Regions from separate parts of the Streptomyces sp. NBC_00386 genome, predicted to be linked through region 3. Evidence: riboswitches for the same ligand, from Rfam matches in the RefSeq annotation. Region 3 holds a riboswitch; each other region holds the start of a gene.

Region 1 (4,597 bases), 1.5 Mb from region 3:
GCCTGGGTGGTGCTGCCGTTCTGGTTCACGCTCCAGTGGCTGGCGGCCGGCCGCAGCTCCCCGGGCCCCGGAGTCGCCTATCTGGCCCACCTCGTGGGCTTCTCCCTGGGTTTCGTCTACGCGTGGGCGCGGTTCCGGCCCCGAAGGCCGCTCGCGCCCGTTCGGGGGGTGCTGCCGGGGCCCCCGGTGGAGCGGCCGGGCCAGGTGGACCGCGAGTAGGGTGAGATCCCCAGCAGCGGCCCCTAGGGAGAGAACCAGCCGTGATCACCGCGATCGTCCTCATCAAGACCAGCGTGGACCGCATCCCCGAGATCGCCGAGTCGATCGCGTCGCTGGAGAGCGTCAGCGAGGTCTTCTCCGTCACGGGTACCTACGACCTGATCGCCATGGTCCGGGTCCAGGCCCACGACGACCTGGCGGACGTCATCCCCGGCAGGATCAGCAAGATCCCGGGCGTCGAGGCGACGGACACCCACGTGGCGTTCCGTACGTACTCCCAGCACGACCTGGAGGCGGCGTTCGCGATCGGTCTCGACTCCTGACCGACGCGGCACCGCCTCCGGGCGAAGCCGCCGTGGGCGTCAGACCGCCGGGACGCAGCGGCCGTCCTCGGTGCGGTACTGCCAGCGCGCGCCGTCCCTGACGAGCTCGCGCACCGCGCGGACGAAGCGCTCGACGTGCTCGTCGGGGGTACCGGCGCCGAAGCTGACGCGGATGGCGTTGAGGGACTTCTCCCCGGGCGCCGCCTCGGGGGCTCCGCACTCCCCCTGGGTCTCCGGGGCACTGCCGAGCAGCGTGCGGACGAGCGGGTGTGCGCAGAAGAGGCCGTCGCGGACGCCGATGCCGTACTCGGCGGAGAGCGCGGCCGCGAAGTGCGAGCTGTTCCAGCCCTCGACGACGAAGGAGATGACGCCGACCCGCGGGGCGTCGTCGCCGAAGAGGGAGAGGACCCGGACCTCGGGGACCTCGGCGAGGCCCGCGCGGACGGTACGGATCAGGTGCCGCTCACGGGCGAGAAGGCTGTCGAAGCCCTCCTCGGTGAGCGCCTTGCAGGCCGAGGCGATCGCGTAGGCCCCGATGACGTTCGGCGAGCCGGCCTCGTGCCGGGCGGCGCTGTCGTGCCACTCCACGTCCACGCCGCCGTCCGCGCGCCGGGTGACCTTGCGGCTGGCCCCGCCGCCCGCGAGGTACGGGTCGGCCTCGCGCAGCCAGTCGGAGCGGCCCGCGAGGACACCGGAGCCGAACGGCGCGTACAGCTTGTGCCCGGAGAAGGCGACCCAGTCGACGTCGAGGTCCTGGACCGACACCGGGTGGTGCGGGGCGAGCTGCGCGGCGTCGAGGACGATGCGGGCGCCGTGGGCGTGCGCGGCGGCGGCCAGCTCCCGCACCGGCCACAGCTCCCCGGTGACGTTCGAGGCGCCGGTGACGCAGACCAGGGCCGGTCCGTAGCCCCCTTCAATGGACACAGTGCGGGCGGCGAGGGCGTGCTCCAGGGTGTCGACGGCCTCGCCCGGGGTCCGCGGGGCGTTCAGGTACGTCACCCGGGCGTCGCGCCAGGGCAGCAGGGAGGCGTGGTGCTCGGTCTCGAAGACGAAGACCTGGCAGTCGGCCGGGAGCGCGGCGGCGAGCAGGTTGAGCGAGTCGGTGGTGGAGCGGGTGAAGACCACCTGGTCACCGGCGCGGCAGTCGAGGAACTCCTCGACGGTCCTGCGGGCGTTCTCGAAGAGGTCGGTGGAGAGCTGCGAGAGGTAGCCGGCGCCCCGGTGGACGCTGCCGTAGTAGGGCGCGTACGCGGCCACGTCGTCCCACACCCGCTGGAGGGCGGGCGCGCTGGCGGCGTAGTCGAGGGCCGCGTAGGTCACCTCGCCGCCGGTGACGAGCGGGACGGTGACATCCCGGCCCAGAACGGCCAGGGGGGCACAAACGGTCTGGTCGGCGGCAACGGTGGAGACAGACATGGCGAGCTCCTGTGAGAGGCATGCGGGATCACCGCGCGAGCCGGCCGCCCGGAGGCAGGGCTGGGCTCGGCGCGGGAAAAGGTGAAAAGGGTGTGCGGAGGCGGGGCTCTACGCCCTACCGCATTCGCTTGCTCACAGAAGGCTCCCTCGAACGACCAGGACCCCTGGTTGCGTCCGCCCGGAGGGCGGGAGGGGTCCGCGCTTGCCGTAGGCCTCGCTGCCTACGACCTGGTCTTCACCCGGGGCACCCCGCCACGGACGGAGGGTTGCCGGACAGCCGGCCGGGGCCTGATGGCTGTCACTCATGACCTGGTACAGCATCTTGCCAGAGGATCTTCCACGCGCAAGGCGCAGTCCGGATTCTGGACTGCGCCTCGCTCCGTGTCACCGGTGGATCAGGCGTTGCTGGCGGCCACCCAGCGCTCCAGGGTGCGCTTCGCGGCGCCGGAGTCGATCGACTCGACCGCCTTCTCCATTCCGTCGCGGAGCTGGTCCGCGAGCGGTGCGCCGGTCGGCGACAGGGCCACCAGGGCCGCCGCCGAGTTCAGCAGGACCGCGTCCCGTACGGGCCCCCGCTCGCCGTCCAGGACGCGCCGGGCGACCTCCGCGTTGTACGAGGCGTCGGCGCCGCGCAAGGCCTCCACCGGGACGATGTCGAGCCCGACGTCGCGGGGGTCGAAGCGCTCCTCGGTGACCTTGCCGTCGCGGACCACCCAGACGTGGGAGCCCGCGGTGGTGGTCAGCTCGTCGAGGCCGTCGTCGCCGCGGAAGACGAGCGAGGAGTTGCCGCGCTCGGCGAACACGCCCGCCACGATCGGCGCCATCCGGGGATCGGCGACGCCGACCGCCTGGGCCTTCACGCGCGCCGGGTTGGTCAGCGGCCCGAGCACGTTGAAGGTGGTCCGGATGCCCAACTGGCCGCGGGCCGCCGCCACATGACGCAGCGCCGGGTGGAACTTGACCGCGAAGCAGAACGTGATCCCGGCCTCCTCGGCCACCTCGGCCACCCGCTTCACCGGCAGTTGGAGATTGACCCCGAGCTTCTCCAGGACGTCCGACGCGCCGGACGCGGAGGACGCGGCCCGGTTGCCGTGCTTGACGACCTTGGCGCCGGTACCGGCCACCACGATCGAGGACATCGTGGAGATGTTGACGGTCTTCGCGCCGTCGCCGCCCGTTCCGACGATGTCGACGGTGTGTCCGGGCACCTCGATGACATTGGCGTGCTCGTACATCGCCCGGACGAGTCCGGTGATCTCCTGGACGGTCTCGCCCTTGGCCCGCAGGGCCACCACGAACCCGGCGATCTGCGCGTCGGTCGCCTCGCCGCGCATGATGCGGTCCATCGCCCAGGCCGTGTCGTCCGCGCTCTGGTCGCGGCCTTCGAGCAGGCCGTTCAGTACCGCGGGCCAGGAACGGCCCGCCGCGGTGTCGCCTCCAGCGGGGTTCACAGCGCTCATGGTCGCTCCTGGGTTCGTGGGTCACTCTGTCGCGGGTGACACGGGTCGTGGGTGACGCGGAGTGGATCGCCCCGCACCACCGGGTGAGTCCACCCTATCCAGCCCGGAGGACGGCAAAGAGCCCCGTCCATGTCATGGACGGGGCTCCAGCCGTGGCGAACAGCCGGGGATCAGTGGTGGCCGTGGCCGCTCGTGATCTCCTTGTACTCCTCGACGGTGGGCTTGGGGATCTGGCCTTCCTCCCCGTAGAAGCCCTGGCTCATCTTGGCGCGCAGCTTCTGCGTGCCCGAGACCTTGCGCTCGACACCGTTCTCGTCGACCGTCGGGCCGATCTCGGCCGGCTTGTACTGCTCGTGCGCGGTGAGCGTGTGCAGCGCGTCCTGGCTGAGCGGCTCGTGGACCTCGATGAACTCACCGTGCGGCAGGCGCTTGATGATGCCCGACTCGCGGCCGTGCAGCACCTTGTCCCGGTCCCGGCGCTGGAGGCCGAGGCAGATCCGCTTGGTGGCGATGAAGGTGAGCACCGGCACGACGAAGAACGCGATGCGCACGAACCAGGTGATCGAGTTGATCGCCAGGTGGAAGTGCGTGGCCCAGATGTCGTTGCCGCCGCCGACGAGCAGGACGAAGTACCAGCTGATCCAGGCGGCACCGAACGCGGTCCGGGTCGGGACGTTGCGCGGGCGGTCCAGGATGTGGTGCTCGCGCTTGTCCCCGGTGACCCAGGACTCGATGAACGGGTAGACCGCGATCGCGACCAGGACCAGCGGGAAGATCACCAGCGGGATGAACACGCCCAGGACGAGCGTGTGACCCCAGAGGTTGATCTCCCAGCCCGGCATGACACGGATCAGGCCTTCGGAGAAGCCCATGTACCAGTCGGGCTGGGCGCCCGTGGACACCATGTCCGGACGGTACGGACCCATGGCCCAGATCGGGTTGATCGAGGCGATCGCCGCGATGACCGCGATGACGCCGAAGACCAGGAAGAAGAAGCCTCCGGCCTTGGCCATGTAGACCGGCAGCAGCGGCATGCCGACGACGTTGTTGTTCGTCTTGCCAGGGCCCGCGAACTGCGTGTGCTTGTGGTAGAAGACCAGGATCAGGTGGCCCACCACGAGGCCGAGCATGATGCCCGGCAGCAGCAGCACGTGCACCGAGTAGAAGCGGGCAACGAAG
Region 2 (4,597 bases), 4.1 Mb from region 3:
TGACGACGTCGTCTCGCGCGTCCTCGCGGCATGGCGCCAACAGGGCGGCGCGACCGAGGACGAGGTCGCCTCCCTCCTGGCGATGCTGCTGCTGGCCGGCTTCGACAGCACGGTGCAGGCGATCGGCATGAGCGTGGTGGCGCTGCTGGGCCACCGCGACGTACAGGACTCCCTGCGGGAGGAGCCGTCGCGGATTCCGCGCGCGGTGGACGAGTTGCTGCGCTGGGACACCCCGGGCCCTTTCAGCACCAAGAGGGTGGCGCTGGAGGACGTCCGGTTCGGGGACACGGTCATTCCGGCGGGCAGCGGAGTCCTGCTCTCCGTGGCGGCGGCCAACCACGACCCGCGCTGCCATGCCGACCCCGGCACACTGGACCCGGACCGCAGCACCGCCGGCCGTCATCTCACGTTCGGTCTGGGCCCGCACTACTGTCCCGGATCGGCACTGGCCCGCCTGGAGCTCACGGTGGCCCTGACCGTCGTCCTCGGCCGCTGGCAACGGCTGGAGCCGGCTGTGCCGCTGAACGAACTGGCCTGGGGCGGCGGCTATCTGCACCGCCGTCTGGCCGCACTGCCCGTGCTGCCCCACGGGTCGGTGTGAGGGGACGGCGGAGTGCCTGCTGTCACACCACGCTGACCGGATGCCGTACCACCGCGCCGAACAGGTACCCCTGTGCGTTCGGTACGGCGGTGTCCGGCTGGGTCCGGCCGGCTGTGTCCGTGGCGCGCGCCAGCAGGTGGGTGGCGCCGGGTGTGTCGGGCCGCCAGCCGAGGGACCACCGGGTCCAGGTGCCGGACTGGGGCCGGTCGTGCAGCCGGGCGGGCCGCCAGTTGGCACCGCCGTCCGTACTGACGTCGACCTTGGCGACGCCTCCCGCCCCCGACCATGACCGTCCGTGCAGGACGTGCCTGTTTCCGGCCGTGAACGTGGCCCCGCTCGCCAGCTCGAAGGCGCTCTTCGTGGCCTGCCGGGTCAGCGGAGCGCTCCCGCCCTCGGGGTAGGCGGGGCCGAACAGCCGGTAGAAGGTGGTGTTCCAGGGCGAGTAGAGCGGCTGTGCGGACACTTCGATGTCGCCGACCCACTTGATCGACGCGATCCCCACCCAGGAGGGCACCAACACCCGCACCGGATGACCGTGGTCGTACGGAAGCGGCTCGCCGTTCATCTCGTACGCGAGCAGTACGTCGTCCAGGGCCTTGGCCAGCGGCAGCGGACGTCGTACCCGCCCCAGACTCTCGCCGCCGCTGACGTACTCGGCGTCCAGACCGCGCGGCTGCACGTCCACGGCGCGGGGGGACAGCCCTGCCCTGCGCAGCACGTCACCCAGCCGCACCCCGCGCCAGCGTGCGACGCCGATCGCTCCCAGGGTCCACGCGGTGCCGGTGACCGTCTCCCCCTGTTGCGTCGTGTAGTAGGAGCGGCCGTTCCCTGCGCATTCGACGAACGCGGTCCGGGTGACGGCCGGCAGCGCGCGCAGATCGTCGTACCCGAACTCCACCGGACGGTCCTCGCCGTGGTTGCCGCGCAACCCGCTCCCCCACAGCCGCAGCCGCCAGTCGTCGGCATTCAGGACGGGTGTGGCGGTGTGATTGCGCACGAAGAACAGTTCGTTGGGGGTGTGGTGACCGGTTCCGCGCAGCGCCTCCCACCGGGTCTCGGCGTTGGTGCCGCGCTCGATGAACCACTCGGCGGGCAGCGGCTTGACGATCGGTCTGTCGGCGGCGTGGGCGGGCTGGGGGGTGCCGAGTGCGGTTCCGGCGGCGGCAGCGGTGAGCAGGGTGAGCAGCCGACGGCGGGTGACCCCTTCGGCTCTGGCCTCACCTGCGAGCCACTGGCGCAGCCTGCGGCGGTCGTACTCGGTTTCGTAGCGGCGACCTGCGGGGGTGAGCGAAGGCATGGCGGGTCCTCGTCATAACGGGGCGAGAGGAACGAGAGGGCTCGGCACAAGTCGGCACGGGTATGCGCGAGGTCGACCGGTATGGGCTCAACCGGCTTGTACGGAGCGGAAGTTCGCGGAAGCGCGTGATCAGCCGGTCGTCCGACACAGCGCGGCGGCGACGCGGACGAGGTCCACGGCGCGGCGGCGGGTCAGCGGCTCCGACATCGGCATGGCGGGATGAAAGCACACGGGGCGGAAGGCGTCAACGGAGCATTCGTGCCGGTGAACCGGGCGTCCAGGCAGGTCGGTTGGCGTGGCGGCCGCGACCCGTCGGCCCCGCACCTGACCGGCGGGCCGGCGCGATGGTGTCAATTCCTGAACGCCGACTCTCCCCGCCGTGACGGCGACCGGCCTGTGTCCCCCACGTGACGGCGACCGACGCCCGTGTCGCCCGACACGACCGCGGCCGGCCTCGTGTCCCTGACATGACGGCGGCCGGCCCGTGCTCCCCGGCGGAGTCCGGTGCCGCCATTGACGTACGTCAGAACCGCTCCGTACGATCACGAACGGCATCGAGTGTCAGCGTCAAGCCCTGGCTTGCTGACCGGCAACCCTCCCGCGCGGTGGGGTGCTCCAGGTGAAAGCCCGGCGGGATCAGCGACGATCCGCGCAAGCGCGTGGCCCCATGACCGGGGCCGGAGATGGGGGGAGGACCGTTATGCGACACAGTGGTGACCCTCGTGCCTCCTTCTCCGTCGCCATGGTGTTCTCCCGGCTGGCGCGCCGACGCCACATCGATCTGAAGCGCTCGACCAGCTGCTTCTGTCAGGCCTGACGGCCCTTTCCGCAGCGGAGCGCTGACGGGCTTGCCCGCCGAGGGCCCCGTCCGTGACCAGTGATCGGGGTATGCGTCCCCGTCCGGGTCCCGCCTCCTCCTGCTCCTGCTGATCCTTCGGATCCACCTTCCGCCCGGCCCCTGTCCGCAGGACATTTCCCCCGTCACGGCACCGCGCCGACCGGGCCCGCACGCCTGTGCGTGGCCGTGCCCCGCGCGGTGTCCCGTGCCTGGCGACACAATGAGGAGAACCCTCCGTGAGTGCACTTCCGGATTTCAGATCTCCCCGATGGGCGGCGCTCACCGCCCTTCTCACCACCAGTGTGCTGCTGACGGCCTGCGGGTCGGACACCGGCGGCTCCGGCGCCGGTGACGGCAAGCCGCGTTCCGGCGGAACCCTGACCTTCGCCGTGGGGTCGGACGCCGGCTGTGTGGATCCCCAGCAGGTCGGCAGCAACGACACGATCTACTCGGTGCGCCAGGTCGTGGACTCGCTGACGGACCAGGACCCCAGGACCGGCAAGATCGTGCCGTGGCTGGCGAAGAGCTGGGACATCAGTGCGGACGCGACCGCCTTCACCTTCCACCTGCGCTCGGGTGTCACCTTCAGCGACGGGTCCCCGCTGACCGCCCAGGTGGTCAAGGACAACTTCGACGCGGTGCCGCGTCTCGGTGTCCTGGGGACCCTTGCCGAGGGCTACCTGAGCGGCGCCAAGAGCACCACGGTGGTCGACCCGCTCACCGTCAAGGTCACCTTCCAGCAGCCCAACGCCCAGTTCCTGCAGGCGACTTCCACGCATTCCCTGGGGATCGAGTCGTCGGCGAGCGCGAAGAGGTCACCGCAGCAGAAGTGCAGTGACGGGGTGATCGGATCCGGACCCTTCGTGCTGAAGCGGTACGTGCAGAACCAGTCGATCACCCTGGCCAAGCGCCGCGGCTACGCCTGGGGTTCCTCACGGTGGAACAAGAAGGGCGAGGCGTACCTGGACGAGCTCGTGTTCAAGGTCGTGCCGGAAGCGGGCGTGCGCGCCGGCAGTCTCCGGTCCGGCCAGGTGGACGCGATCGGCAGTGTGGGCCGGGCCGACGAGGCGGCGCTCAAGGGCGGCCAGGTCACCCTCCAGAGGCGGGCCAACCCCGGCATCGTCTTCGGACTCGGCTTCAACAACGCGCGGCCCCTCCTGAAAGATGCCAGGGTCCGCCGGGCGATCCTGTCCGCCATCGACCGCAAGCAGATCGCCGACACCGTCTTCCCCACCGGCACCCGGGCGGCGACCAGCGTCCTCGCACACACCACGCCCGACTACACCAGCCTCGCCCCGGATCTGGCCTTCGACGCGGCCAAGGCGAAGTCCCTTCTGGACGAGGCCGGTTGGAAGGCGGGCGGCGACGGCACGCGCACCAAGGGCGGCAAGAAGCTGAGCCTGACCATCGACTGGGTTCCCAACGCGGCGACCAATCAGCCCGCGTTGGAGCTGATACAGCAGCAGCTGAAGGCTGTGGGAGTTCAGGTGACCCTCAAGCAGCTCCAGCTCACCCAGCTGACACCGACACAGCAGTCGGGCGAATTCGACGCGACATGGGGGAACATCACCCGCGCCGACCCCGACATCCTGCGCAGCTCCTTCTCCACGAAGCTGGCCAACTTCTACCGCGTTCCGGCGAGCGGCCTGGACAGGACCCTGTCCGCGCAGGCCGCGACCACCGACCCGGCGGGGCGCAGCGAACTGGTGGCCCAGGCACAGCAGTCGATCGTGCGCGACGCCTACAACGTGCCGGTGGTGGAGCTGCAGACCCAGCTCGGCCTGTCCACGAAGGTGCACAGCCTCGCCTTCGACGCCTCCAGCCGGATCCAGTTGCACGACACCTGGATCGGCTGACCCGT
Region 3 (4,597 bases):
GACCGCGCCGTGCCTCCTCGTTGAACGCGATGATCTTGGCCATGTGAAGTGGTCCTCCCGGACGGGGTGGATTGCTCCGGATCGTGCCCGCGCCCGCGACGGACGGCCTGCAAGCCTTGTGGTTCCTTGCCCCACAGGCCCGCGGGCCTCGCTGACCCGATCCAAGTTCTGTCACTCTCACTGGGAGAGTGCTAACGCCAATGATTAGCACTCGACCACTGCGAGTGCAAGCGCCTCTCACGAAAACGGGGCCGATGGGCGACCTCCACGCGCGCCCTGGAGGGCGGCCCTCGCGCGGCCCCGCACGGGCACGCTCGCGGGCGCGCGCAGGACAAGCGGAGGACGGCCGGAGGTGGCCGGGGACGTACGAGGGGCCCGCATCCCTGTGGGATGCGGGCCCCTCGTATGTGAGTTGCGTCGGTGGTCGTTCGCGCCCGATCAGACGGCGAGTTTGACCATGTCCGCCTGCGGACCCTTCTGGCCCTGCGAGATTTCGAACTCCACTCGCTGACCCTCTTCAAGGGTGCGGTAGCCGTCCATCTGAATCGCGCTGTAGTGCACGAAGACGTCCGCACCACCGTCGACCGCGATGAAGCCGTACCCCTTCTCCGCGTTGAACCACTTGACGGTGCCCTGAGCCATGCCTAACTCCCCTATTACTGGCCCTTGCACAGATCCACACTTCGCGGATCCGGGTCAGACCTCACCCCCCAACGGTTGGGGGTGTGCGCCGGAACGCGTCGACCGCGGCTGAATGTATCTGTCCAACTGCCCTCTGCAACAGGTCAATCGGACGAGAATTCTGGGCATGGCCGATCAATGATATGCGGAGAATGCGCAAGGATTCGGGGCAAGTCGGGCCCCGCAAATGCCATAAAATGCCCAAAAAGGCGAGCCAGTTTGGCTACTTCTTGTCGGCCCGCGAACGCTCACTCATATGCGTCCGGCATGAAACCAACATCCAAATTGGAGCGGCTTCCCCAACTCTAGCGCGCTCAACCCTACAGAATTGCCCCCTCCGTTTGTCTTACGGAGGGGGCAATTATGTGAACGCACTGTGTTCGGCATTACCGAGGGTAACGATCAGCCTCCGGCGACGGCCGGAATGATCGAGACGCCCACACCGTCCGGAGTCGCCGTCTCCAGGCCCTGCTCGAAGCGAACGTCGTCGTCGTTGACGTACACGTTGACGAAGCGGCGCAGCTTGCCCTGGTCGTCCAGGACGCGCGCGGCGATGCCCGTGTGGTTCTTCTCCAGGTCGCTGATGACCTCGGCGAGGGTCGTGCCCTCGGCCGTCACCTCGGCGGCGCCACCGGTGTAGGTGCGCAGGATGGTGGGGATGCGGACGTTGACGCTCATGATGCGAGGCCAGCCTCTCGGAAGGAGTCGAGGTTCGGGCGGATGGTCGCGGTCAGCCCGGTGTCCGAGGCCACCGCGTCCAGGGTCTTGAGGCCGTCGCCGGTGTTCAGCACGACCGTGGTGAGGGTCGGGTCGAGGAGACCGTTCTCGATCAGCTTGCGGGTGACGCCGACGGTCACGCCGCCGGCCGTCTCCGCGAAGATGCCCTCGGTGCGCGCGAGCAGCTTGATCGCGTCGACGATCTGCTCGTCGTTCACGTCCTCCACGGCACCGCCGGTGCGCCGCGCGATGTCGAGCACGTACGGCCCGTCCGCGGGGTTGCCGATGGCGAGCGACTTGGCGATGGTGTCCGGCTTCTGCGGCCGTACGACGTCGTGGCCGGCCTTGTAGGCGACGGACACCGGGGAGCAGCCCTCGGCCTGGGCGCCGAAGATCTTGTAGGGCCTGTCCTCGACGAGCCCGAGCTTGATCAGCTCCTGCAGGCCCTTGTCGATCTTCGTGAGCTGGGAGCCGGAGGCGATCGGCACGACGAGCTGGTCGGGGAGCTTCCAGCCGAGCTGCTCGCAGATCTCGTACGCCAGGGTCTTGGAGCCCTCGGCGTAGTAGGGCCGCAGGTTGACGTTGACGAAGCCCCAGCCCTCGCCGGCCGGGTCGCCGATCAGCTCGGAGCAGAAGCGGTTCACGTCGTCGTAGTTGCCCTGGATGCCGACGAGCTCGCCGCCGTAGACCGCGGCCATGACGACCTTGCCCTGCTCCAGGTCGTGCGGGATGAACACGCAGGAACGGAAGCCGGCGCGGGCCGCCGCGGCGCCCACGGCGCCGGCGAGGTTGCCCGTGGAGGAGCAGGAGAGGGTGGTGAAGCCGAAGACGCGGGCCGCTTCGATGGCCTGGGCGACGACGCGGTCCTTGAAGGAGTGCGTCGGGTTGCCGGAGTCGTCCTTGACGAAGAGCTTTCCGGCGTCGACACCGAGCTCACGGGCCAGGTTGTCGGCCTGCACGAGCTTGGTCCAGCCGGGGTTGATGTTGGGCTTGTCCGCCACGTCCGCGGGGACGGGCAGCAGCGGCGCGTAGCGCCAGATGTTCGCGGGTCCCGCTTCGATGCGCTTGCGGAGTTCTTCGGTCTCGTAGGCCGAGAAGTCGTAGGCGATCTCCAGCGGGCCGAAACACTCCTCGCAGGCGAAGACCGGGCCGAGCGGGACGCGGTGCCCGCATTCGCGGCAGGAGAGCGCCGCGGCCGGGCCGAGGTCCACCGCTTCGGCGGAGTTCGTGGTACTTGCAACTGTCTGCGCAGCCATGGAGGCGAGGCCCTTTCCTCATCTTCCTCACGACGCACTTCGCCGTGAGACGGATTTGGCACCTTCCCGAGCCGGGAGCCTCGCGACGCGATCGACATCGATCGGTACGAGACCGGCTGGAGGGTTGCCGGGGCTTCATCGGGCCGTATCCCTCTGCCCCTCTGGATGAGCGGTATTTGATTGTTGAACTGTTGAACGCGATACGTACCGACGATCCAGGACATGCGATGGTCATCCGCGTTGTTCAAGACTGTAACCGAAGGCCAGGACAGTTGAGATAGTCGTCCGAACCGCGAGACGACGGCAATCGATCTGCCGCTGGCCGCAGCGGGCACGCCGATGAGAGCGTGTGATCAGACAGTGAGGAGCCGCAGACCGTGCTGAAGGACGTCGAAAGCTGGCTGAGCACACGCTCCTGGTCCGTGACCGACCGCCCGCTCCACAAGATCATGGCCGCGAAACGCATCACGGGATCGACGGTCAGTGTCGTGCTGCCCGCGCTCAACGAGGAGGAGACGGTCGGCGAGATCGTCGCGATCATCCGCCACGACCTGATGCAGCAGGTGCCCCTCGTCGACGAGATCGTCGTCGTCGACTCCGGCTCGACCGACCGCACCTCCGCGGTCGCCGCCGCCGCGGGCGCGAGGGTCGTGCACCGCGACGACATCCTCCCGCGGATCCCGGCCGTGCCCGGCAAGGGCGAGGTGCTGTGGCGGTCGCTCCTCGTCACGAGCGGGGACATCGTCTGTTTCATCGACGCGGACCTCAAGGAGTTCTCGTCCGACTTCGTCTCCGGGATCGTGGGCCCGCTACTCACCGATCCCGGCGTCGACCTGGTCAAGGCCATGTACGACCGCCCGCTGGGCGGCGCCTCGGGACAGGGCGGCCGGGTCACCGAGCTGATGGCCCGCCCCCTGCTGAACATGCACTGGCCGCAGCTCGCGGGCTTCGTCCAGCCGCTCGGCGGCGAGTACGCGGCACGCCGCTCGCTGCTCGAACAGCTCCCCTTCCCCGTCGGCTACGGCGTCGAACTCGGCATGCTGGTCGACGCCCTGCACCTGGTGGGCCTGGACGCCCTCGCCCAGGTGGACGTCGGGGTGCGCAAGCACCGCCACCAGGACGGCCAGGCACTCGGCCGCATGGCCGCCGCGATCTACCGCACCGCGCAGCTCCGGCTGGCCCGCGGTCACCTGATCCGCCCCGCCCTCACCCAGTTCGAGCGTGGCCGGGACGGTTTCCAGCCGCGCACGTACTCGGTGGACACCGAGGAAAGGCCGCCGATGAGCGAAATCTCCGAGTACCAGCGGCGCAGGGCCGCGTAGACCGGCCCTGACGGCCGCGATCACATACGGCCGAAGGGGCGCGTTTGAGCGTTTCGACACGGGGCTAGGTTTCGAGGCATGGCTTCAACGCATGGTGCCCACAGGATTCTGGTCGCCTCCAACCGCGGCCCGGTCACCTACGAGGTACGGGAGGACGACTCGCTGCACGCCAGACGCGGCGGCGGCGGCCTCGTCTCGGGACTCTCGGCGATCGGGCCGGACGCGGGCGCCCTGTGGGTGTGCTCGGCCCTCGGCGACGGCGACCGGGAGGCGGTCCGGCGCGGGGTCGGCGAGGACGGCGTACGGATGCTGGCCATCGACGCCGAGGTCCACGCCGACGCGTACAACGGCATCGCCAACTCCGTGCTGTGGTTCGTCCACCACCTGCTCTACCAGACCCCGCTGGAGCCGGTCTTCGACGCGGAGTTCCGGCGCCAGTGGGAGTCGTACCGGACCTACAACCGGGCCTTCGCCGAGGCGCTGGCCGAGGAGGCGGCCGAGGGCGCGGCCGTACTGGTCCAGGACTACCACCTGTGCCTCGTGCCCGGGATGCTCCGCGAACTGCGCCCCGACCTGCGCATCGGCCACTTCTCCCACACCCCGTGGGCGCCCGAGGACTAC
Region 4 (4,597 bases), 3.8 Mb from region 3:
CAGATCAGCACGACGGCGGCGGTGCGGGCCGCGCATGGCCAGGTGATCTCCCCGCCTTCCGCCCGCCGGACGGCGGTGCCGAGGAATATCACCGCCAGGATCACCAGGCCTTCCCAGAGGGGAACGGTGCCGTTGAAGGGGACCAGGACCAGCGCGAGGACGCCTCCCGCCACGGCCCCCGGCACACGCAGCGCGGACGTCGTGGAACTTCCGCAGAGGACGGCGAACACCAGCGCCGTCGCGGCGAGCGCGACGAGCGGTCCGGTACCGACCGCGGACGAGAGCGCCGACGCCCGCGGCACGAACGCCGCCGTCGCGCTCACGGCGGCCAGCGCTCCCAGAACCACCGCGACCGTCGCCGAGCGCCGGTGCAGCCGGACCGTGAACAGGGCGACGACCAGCAGGTAGAACGCCAGCTCGTACGACAGCGTCCACAGGACGAGGACGACACTCGGCGTCCCCAGCAGTTCCTGGAGCAGGGTGACGTGCGCGACGGCCACCGTGACGGGATTCCGCCCGTCGAAGCGAGCCCCCAGGTGCGCGACGCCCAGCAGATCCAGCGCGAGGACCGAGCCCACCACGGCGGCCCACAGCGGGTAGACGCGAAAGGCCCGCCCGATCCAGAAGGTCCTCACACAGCCCCGGCGCTCGAGCGAGGCGGGGATGACGTAGCCGCTCACCAGGAAGAACACCATGACGCCGTACCGGCCGATGTTCAGCTGGGGCATCAGCTGCTCACGGAACTCCGCCATGAAGGCGTACGACGAGTGGTCGACCGCCACGAGGAGCGCGGCGATCCCGCGCAGGGCGTCCAGCCAGCCCAGCCGTGGGGGACCGGCGGAGCCGCCGGACGCGGGTGGACCTGACGCCGGGGACGGCCGGTGTGAGGGCGGCCGGGGAACGGGAGGTGCGGGTTCCATGGAGGTGCCTGCCTGGACCGGGTCCTGTGGGGTGACGGGTGCGCCGGGCCGGCCGGGAAGCGGGCACGGAGGGCGGGGCGGCCCGGTCCGCGATTCGCCGGCGCTCGGCTCGCGAGGCCCTGGAATCCACATCGAAGTGCGGACACGCCGCTGCGCGGTACGGGACACGCCCTGAGGAGACGGCTTTCGCCGGGATTGGCTACGCGCCGGTCGGTCGCGTGTTCCCGCTACGCGTAGGCCGATCGGGTCGAGGAGCCCGCCGCATGATCCGGACAACAGGTCCGCAGGCGTTGCCCGGCGTCGTCGGCTTCACGGGGACGCAGGGCTTGGTCCGGCTTCTGGGCGGCCGGGGGAGGAGAGTCGCGGCGGCGAGAGGTGGCATCGGGCATGCGTCGTATCCGGGGATGGGACAGAGTGATGCCATGGGCCGCCTGTGGATGACCTGGTCGCTCGAGGGTGTCGGATCGGCCGGCCAGAACGTCGCGGACGTCGAGGCGGCCTGCCGTGCCCTGATCGGCTCCGTGGAGCGGTCCCGGCGTGCCTTCGAGGTACCGGAGCCGTGGGAGGAACTCCGCGAGTCGGCGCTGCTCCTCCAGGAGCAGATTATGGGACCGGGGCGCGAGGTCCTGGAACAGGGCCGGCACTGGGCCTCCACCCTGAGGGGCGTGAGCATTCTGCTGGTTCCGCGCGAGTGATCCGCGCGGCCGCCGGGCCGGTGTTTCCGGCCCGGCGCTCGCCGTCCGCGCGAGTCACCGTCCGCCTGCCCGGCAGGCCCGGTTCCGGCGGGAGCGTCAGACGTCCGCCGACAGGGGCACCGCATCACTCCCGTGCCGGAAGGCGGGGTGATCGCCGAGACGGCGTACGTAGTCCCGGAGCCGGGGACGCGAGCGGAGGGCGTCGCAGGGGCCCAGCCCGGTCAGAGCCGTCCATACGTCCACGTCCGCCGCCGTGAGGGAGTCGCCCAACACGTAGGGCTTCGCGGCGAGTTGACAGTCCAACAGTTCCAGGGCCGCCGCTAGTTCCGAGGACGGGGCGGACGGGGTGACATCGCGGTCCAGCAGATCGCGGAGGGCTTCGATGTCGGCGGCGAGGGACGGAGGGCAGAGCGCGGAGGGGCTCGTCGTGGTGTGACCGGAGAACAGTCCGGCCAGATCGCGGAGGATGGCGGGCGGGTGGTTGCTGACGATGCGTCCGCTCCACCGGTCGCACAGGGCGGGAGCGGTGAGCGGTCCGTCGAAGTGGTACTCGGTGGCCTCGTAGGCGCGGCGCAGTGAGGCGAAGGCGTCGGGTGTCCGCGCGGGGTCCGCCAGGAGTGTGGTGGCGACCGAGTCCCGAAGGCCGAGCAGTTCGAGGGTGATGGCGATACGCAGCGAGAACGGACAACTCCGCGACAGATACAGCTCGTAGCGGTGTGGAGCCGGGTAGAAGCCGCCGGCGAGACCGACACCGATGCGGCTGTCGACGCGGTGGGGGAGGACGGACGGTGTCGCCGTCGGCTGGAGGCGAAGGGCCGAGGGGAACGAAACCTGCTCACAGGGGCGTGCGTTGGCAGTGCTGGACGTGCGCGAAGCTGTCTCGGGCATGACTCTCCCTGGGGGAAGAAGGAAGCCACCGCCGCTTTGTGGGCACCGGCGGCCGAATGCGGATTGACTGCGCTGGTCGCACCGGTCCGGATCGCACGGACCGGCAGCGGATCAGTAAGCGCTGGAGACACGCAACAGATCGATGTGCAGGCGCCTCGTCAAGCCGTTCCTTGGCATTCCCACCGGTCCCGACTCCGGGGCTCGCGAGACGCGAGACCGCTCTTGTCCCGCCGCACCGGCGGGACCCGGTCGTCACCCGGGGCACCCCGTCGCGGTGGAAGGGTTGCCTGTCAGCGGGCCGGGGCCGATGACCACCGGAGCGGGCGAACCCGCACCGTGGGCGCTGACAATCGTGACCGTCCATGCCAGTCTCGGTGCGCTCTGTTGTGCCGTCAAGGAGGCCGCACGTGCGGTCTCACCTGGTGGTCACCCGCATTGACATTGTTTTCGGGGCGGGCCTAACCTGCGGCCCACTACAGGATGCCTTTTCGGCCGGAGTAGAAATGGTGACGGCGATGCACACAGCTGACGGGACGGCCGCATGGCGGCGCCTCGGCCGCGATGTGCTGTGCGCCGACCGCTCCGTGGACCTGCTGCGCGTCAACAGCGCCCTCTGTACGGGCATGTGTCGCTCCCTCAGCCGAGGCTGACCGCCCCTTCGGGTCTTTGACGACCAGGGGCTGACGGCTCTTCGAGTTTTCGACGACCACCGCTGTCGCGATGTGTCCTTTCCCGTTCAGCCCCCGTTCCACGTGTGCCCGTGCCTCGCCGCGTACTGAGCCGTCCCGCTCGGCGTGGCGCTGCCGCTCCGTGGTCCGGGGTGTCCGAATCCGCTGGAGCTCTCCATGAGTCAACCTTCCGGCAGCGCTGTGTCCTTCGGATCAGCGGCGCCCGCAGAGGCGATCCCCCGTACCGACCTCCCCGCCGCACCCAAGCCTCTGGCGGCCCAACGAGTCCTTCCGCTCCGGCGTCCCGGCCGCTGGATCATCACGGCCGTCGTACTCGTGCTGGCCGCCCAGATCGCCCACGGCCTGGTGACCAACCCCTTCTACCAGTGGGATCGGTTCCAGTACTGGTTCTTCCGCCCCACCATTCTCGACGGCCTTCTCATCACCCTCGAAGTGGCCCTCTACAGCGCCGTGTTGGGCCTTCTCGGCGGTATCGTGCTGGCTCTGGCCAGGCTCTCCCGGAGCCCGGTGCTGCGCGCGGTGAGCTGGGTCTACACCTGGCTGTTCCGATCGGTGCCGCTGATCGTGGTCCTGCTGTTCCTCTACAACTTCAGCGCGCTGTACCAGACGTTGAGCGTGGGCGTTCCGTTCGGGCCGGCCTTCTTCACCTTCGACGAGTCCCGCCTGGCCACCGACATGGCCGTCGCCGTCGTAGGACTGAGCCTGAACGAAGCGGCGTACGCCTCCGAAGTGGTACGCGGCGGCGTTCTCTCCGTCGACCAGGGCCAGCACGAGGCGGCCTCCGCCCTGGGGCTGCCGAAGCGGTACCAGTTCGCGAAGATCGTCTTCCCGCAGGCACTGCGCTCCATCACCCCCAACTACGTGAACCAGTTGATCGGCCTGATCAAGGGCACCTCGCTGGTCTTCTACGTGTCCCTGCTGGACCTGTTCGGCTCCGTGCAGAGCATGGGCAGCACCTACCCCGGCGACATCGTGCCGCTGCTCCTCGTGGCCACCGCCTGGTACCTGATCCTCACCAGCGTCGTGTCCGTCATCCAGTTCTACGTCGAGCGGTACTACTCGCGGGGCGCGCTGCGCACCCTGCCGCCGACCCCGTTGCAGAAGGCGCGGAACGCTCTGCGTGACGTGCGGGCCCGGTTCCGGAGGGAGACGGCGATATGAGCGGCGAGACGCATCTGACGACAGTGAGGACTCGGACGGCCCCGGCCGCCGACGCGGCGGAAGTCGCGTCGACCGCCTCCGCCCGGGCGGCGGACGCCACCGCGACCGCCGAGAGCGCCGGAGCGCTCCAGGTCGAGCCGGCCGCGGTCGAGGTGCACGATGTGCACAAGTGGTACGGAGCCCAACGGGTTCTGGACGGTGTGGAGTTGACCGTGCGGCCCGGTGAGGTGACGGTCGTCCTCGG

What was found. A riboswitch is a leader RNA that binds a small molecule or an ion and turns the genes downstream of it on or off. The one in region 3 is predicted to bind S-adenosylmethionine.
Region 1: another riboswitch for S-adenosylmethionine. It lies ahead of OG780_RS29830 (aminotransferase class V-fold PLP-dependent enzyme); the one in region 3 lies ahead of thrC (threonine synthase).
Region 2: another riboswitch for S-adenosylmethionine. It lies ahead of OG780_RS41195 (ABC transporter substrate-binding protein); the one in region 3 lies ahead of thrC (threonine synthase).
Region 4: another riboswitch for S-adenosylmethionine. It lies ahead of OG780_RS44780 (putative leader peptide); the one in region 3 lies ahead of thrC (threonine synthase).

What each region holds. Positions count from the first base shown of each region.
Region 1 is NZ_CP107950.1:6,802,726-6,807,322, reverse strand. Features, by position in the region: gene OG780_RS29840 (rhomboid family intramembrane serine protease) at 1-219, shown strand, start outside; gene OG780_RS29835 (Lrp/AsnC family transcriptional regulator) at 261-542, shown strand; gene OG780_RS29830 (aminotransferase class V-fold PLP-dependent enzyme) at 582-1,958, opposite strand; SAM riboswitch class IV at 2,152-2,268, opposite strand; gene trpD (anthranilate phosphoribosyltransferase) at 2,354-3,418, opposite strand; gene qcrB (cytochrome bc1 complex cytochrome b subunit) at 3,589-4,597, opposite strand, start outside.
Region 2 is NZ_CP107950.1:9,414,721-9,419,317, reverse strand. Features, by position in the region: gene OG780_RS41205 (cytochrome P450) at 1-601, shown strand, start outside; gene OG780_RS41200 (sulfite oxidase) at 624-1,898, opposite strand; SAM riboswitch class IV at 2,449-2,562, shown strand; gene OG780_RS41195 (ABC transporter substrate-binding protein) at 2,973-4,592, shown strand; gene OG780_RS41190 (ABC transporter permease) at 4,596-4,597, shown strand, end outside.
Region 3 is NZ_CP107950.1:5,292,339-5,296,935, reverse strand. Features, by position in the region: gene groL (chaperonin GroEL) at 1-43, opposite strand, end outside; gene OG780_RS23390 (cold-shock protein) at 439-642, opposite strand; gene OG780_RS23385 (MoaD/ThiS family protein) at 1,084-1,359, opposite strand; gene thrC (threonine synthase) at 1,356-2,654, opposite strand; SAM riboswitch class I at 2,670-2,826, opposite strand; gene OG780_RS23375 (glucosyl-3-phosphoglycerate synthase) at 3,032-3,976, shown strand; gene OG780_RS23370 (alpha,alpha-trehalose-phosphate synthase (UDP-forming)) at 4,055-4,597, shown strand, end outside.
Region 4 is NZ_CP107950.1:9,095,072-9,099,668, forward strand. Features, by position in the region: gene OG780_RS39800 (acyltransferase family protein) at 1-920, opposite strand, end outside; gene OG780_RS39805 (hypothetical protein) at 1,325-1,615, shown strand; gene OG780_RS39810 (glutathione S-transferase C-terminal domain-containing protein) at 1,712-2,503, opposite strand; gene OG780_RS44780 (putative leader peptide) at 2,615-2,680, opposite strand; SAM riboswitch class IV at 2,717-2,861, opposite strand; gene OG780_RS39815 (hypothetical protein) at 3,019-3,153, shown strand; gene OG780_RS39820 (amino acid ABC transporter permease) at 3,349-4,353, shown strand; gene OG780_RS39825 (amino acid ABC transporter ATP-binding protein) at 4,350-4,597, shown strand, end outside.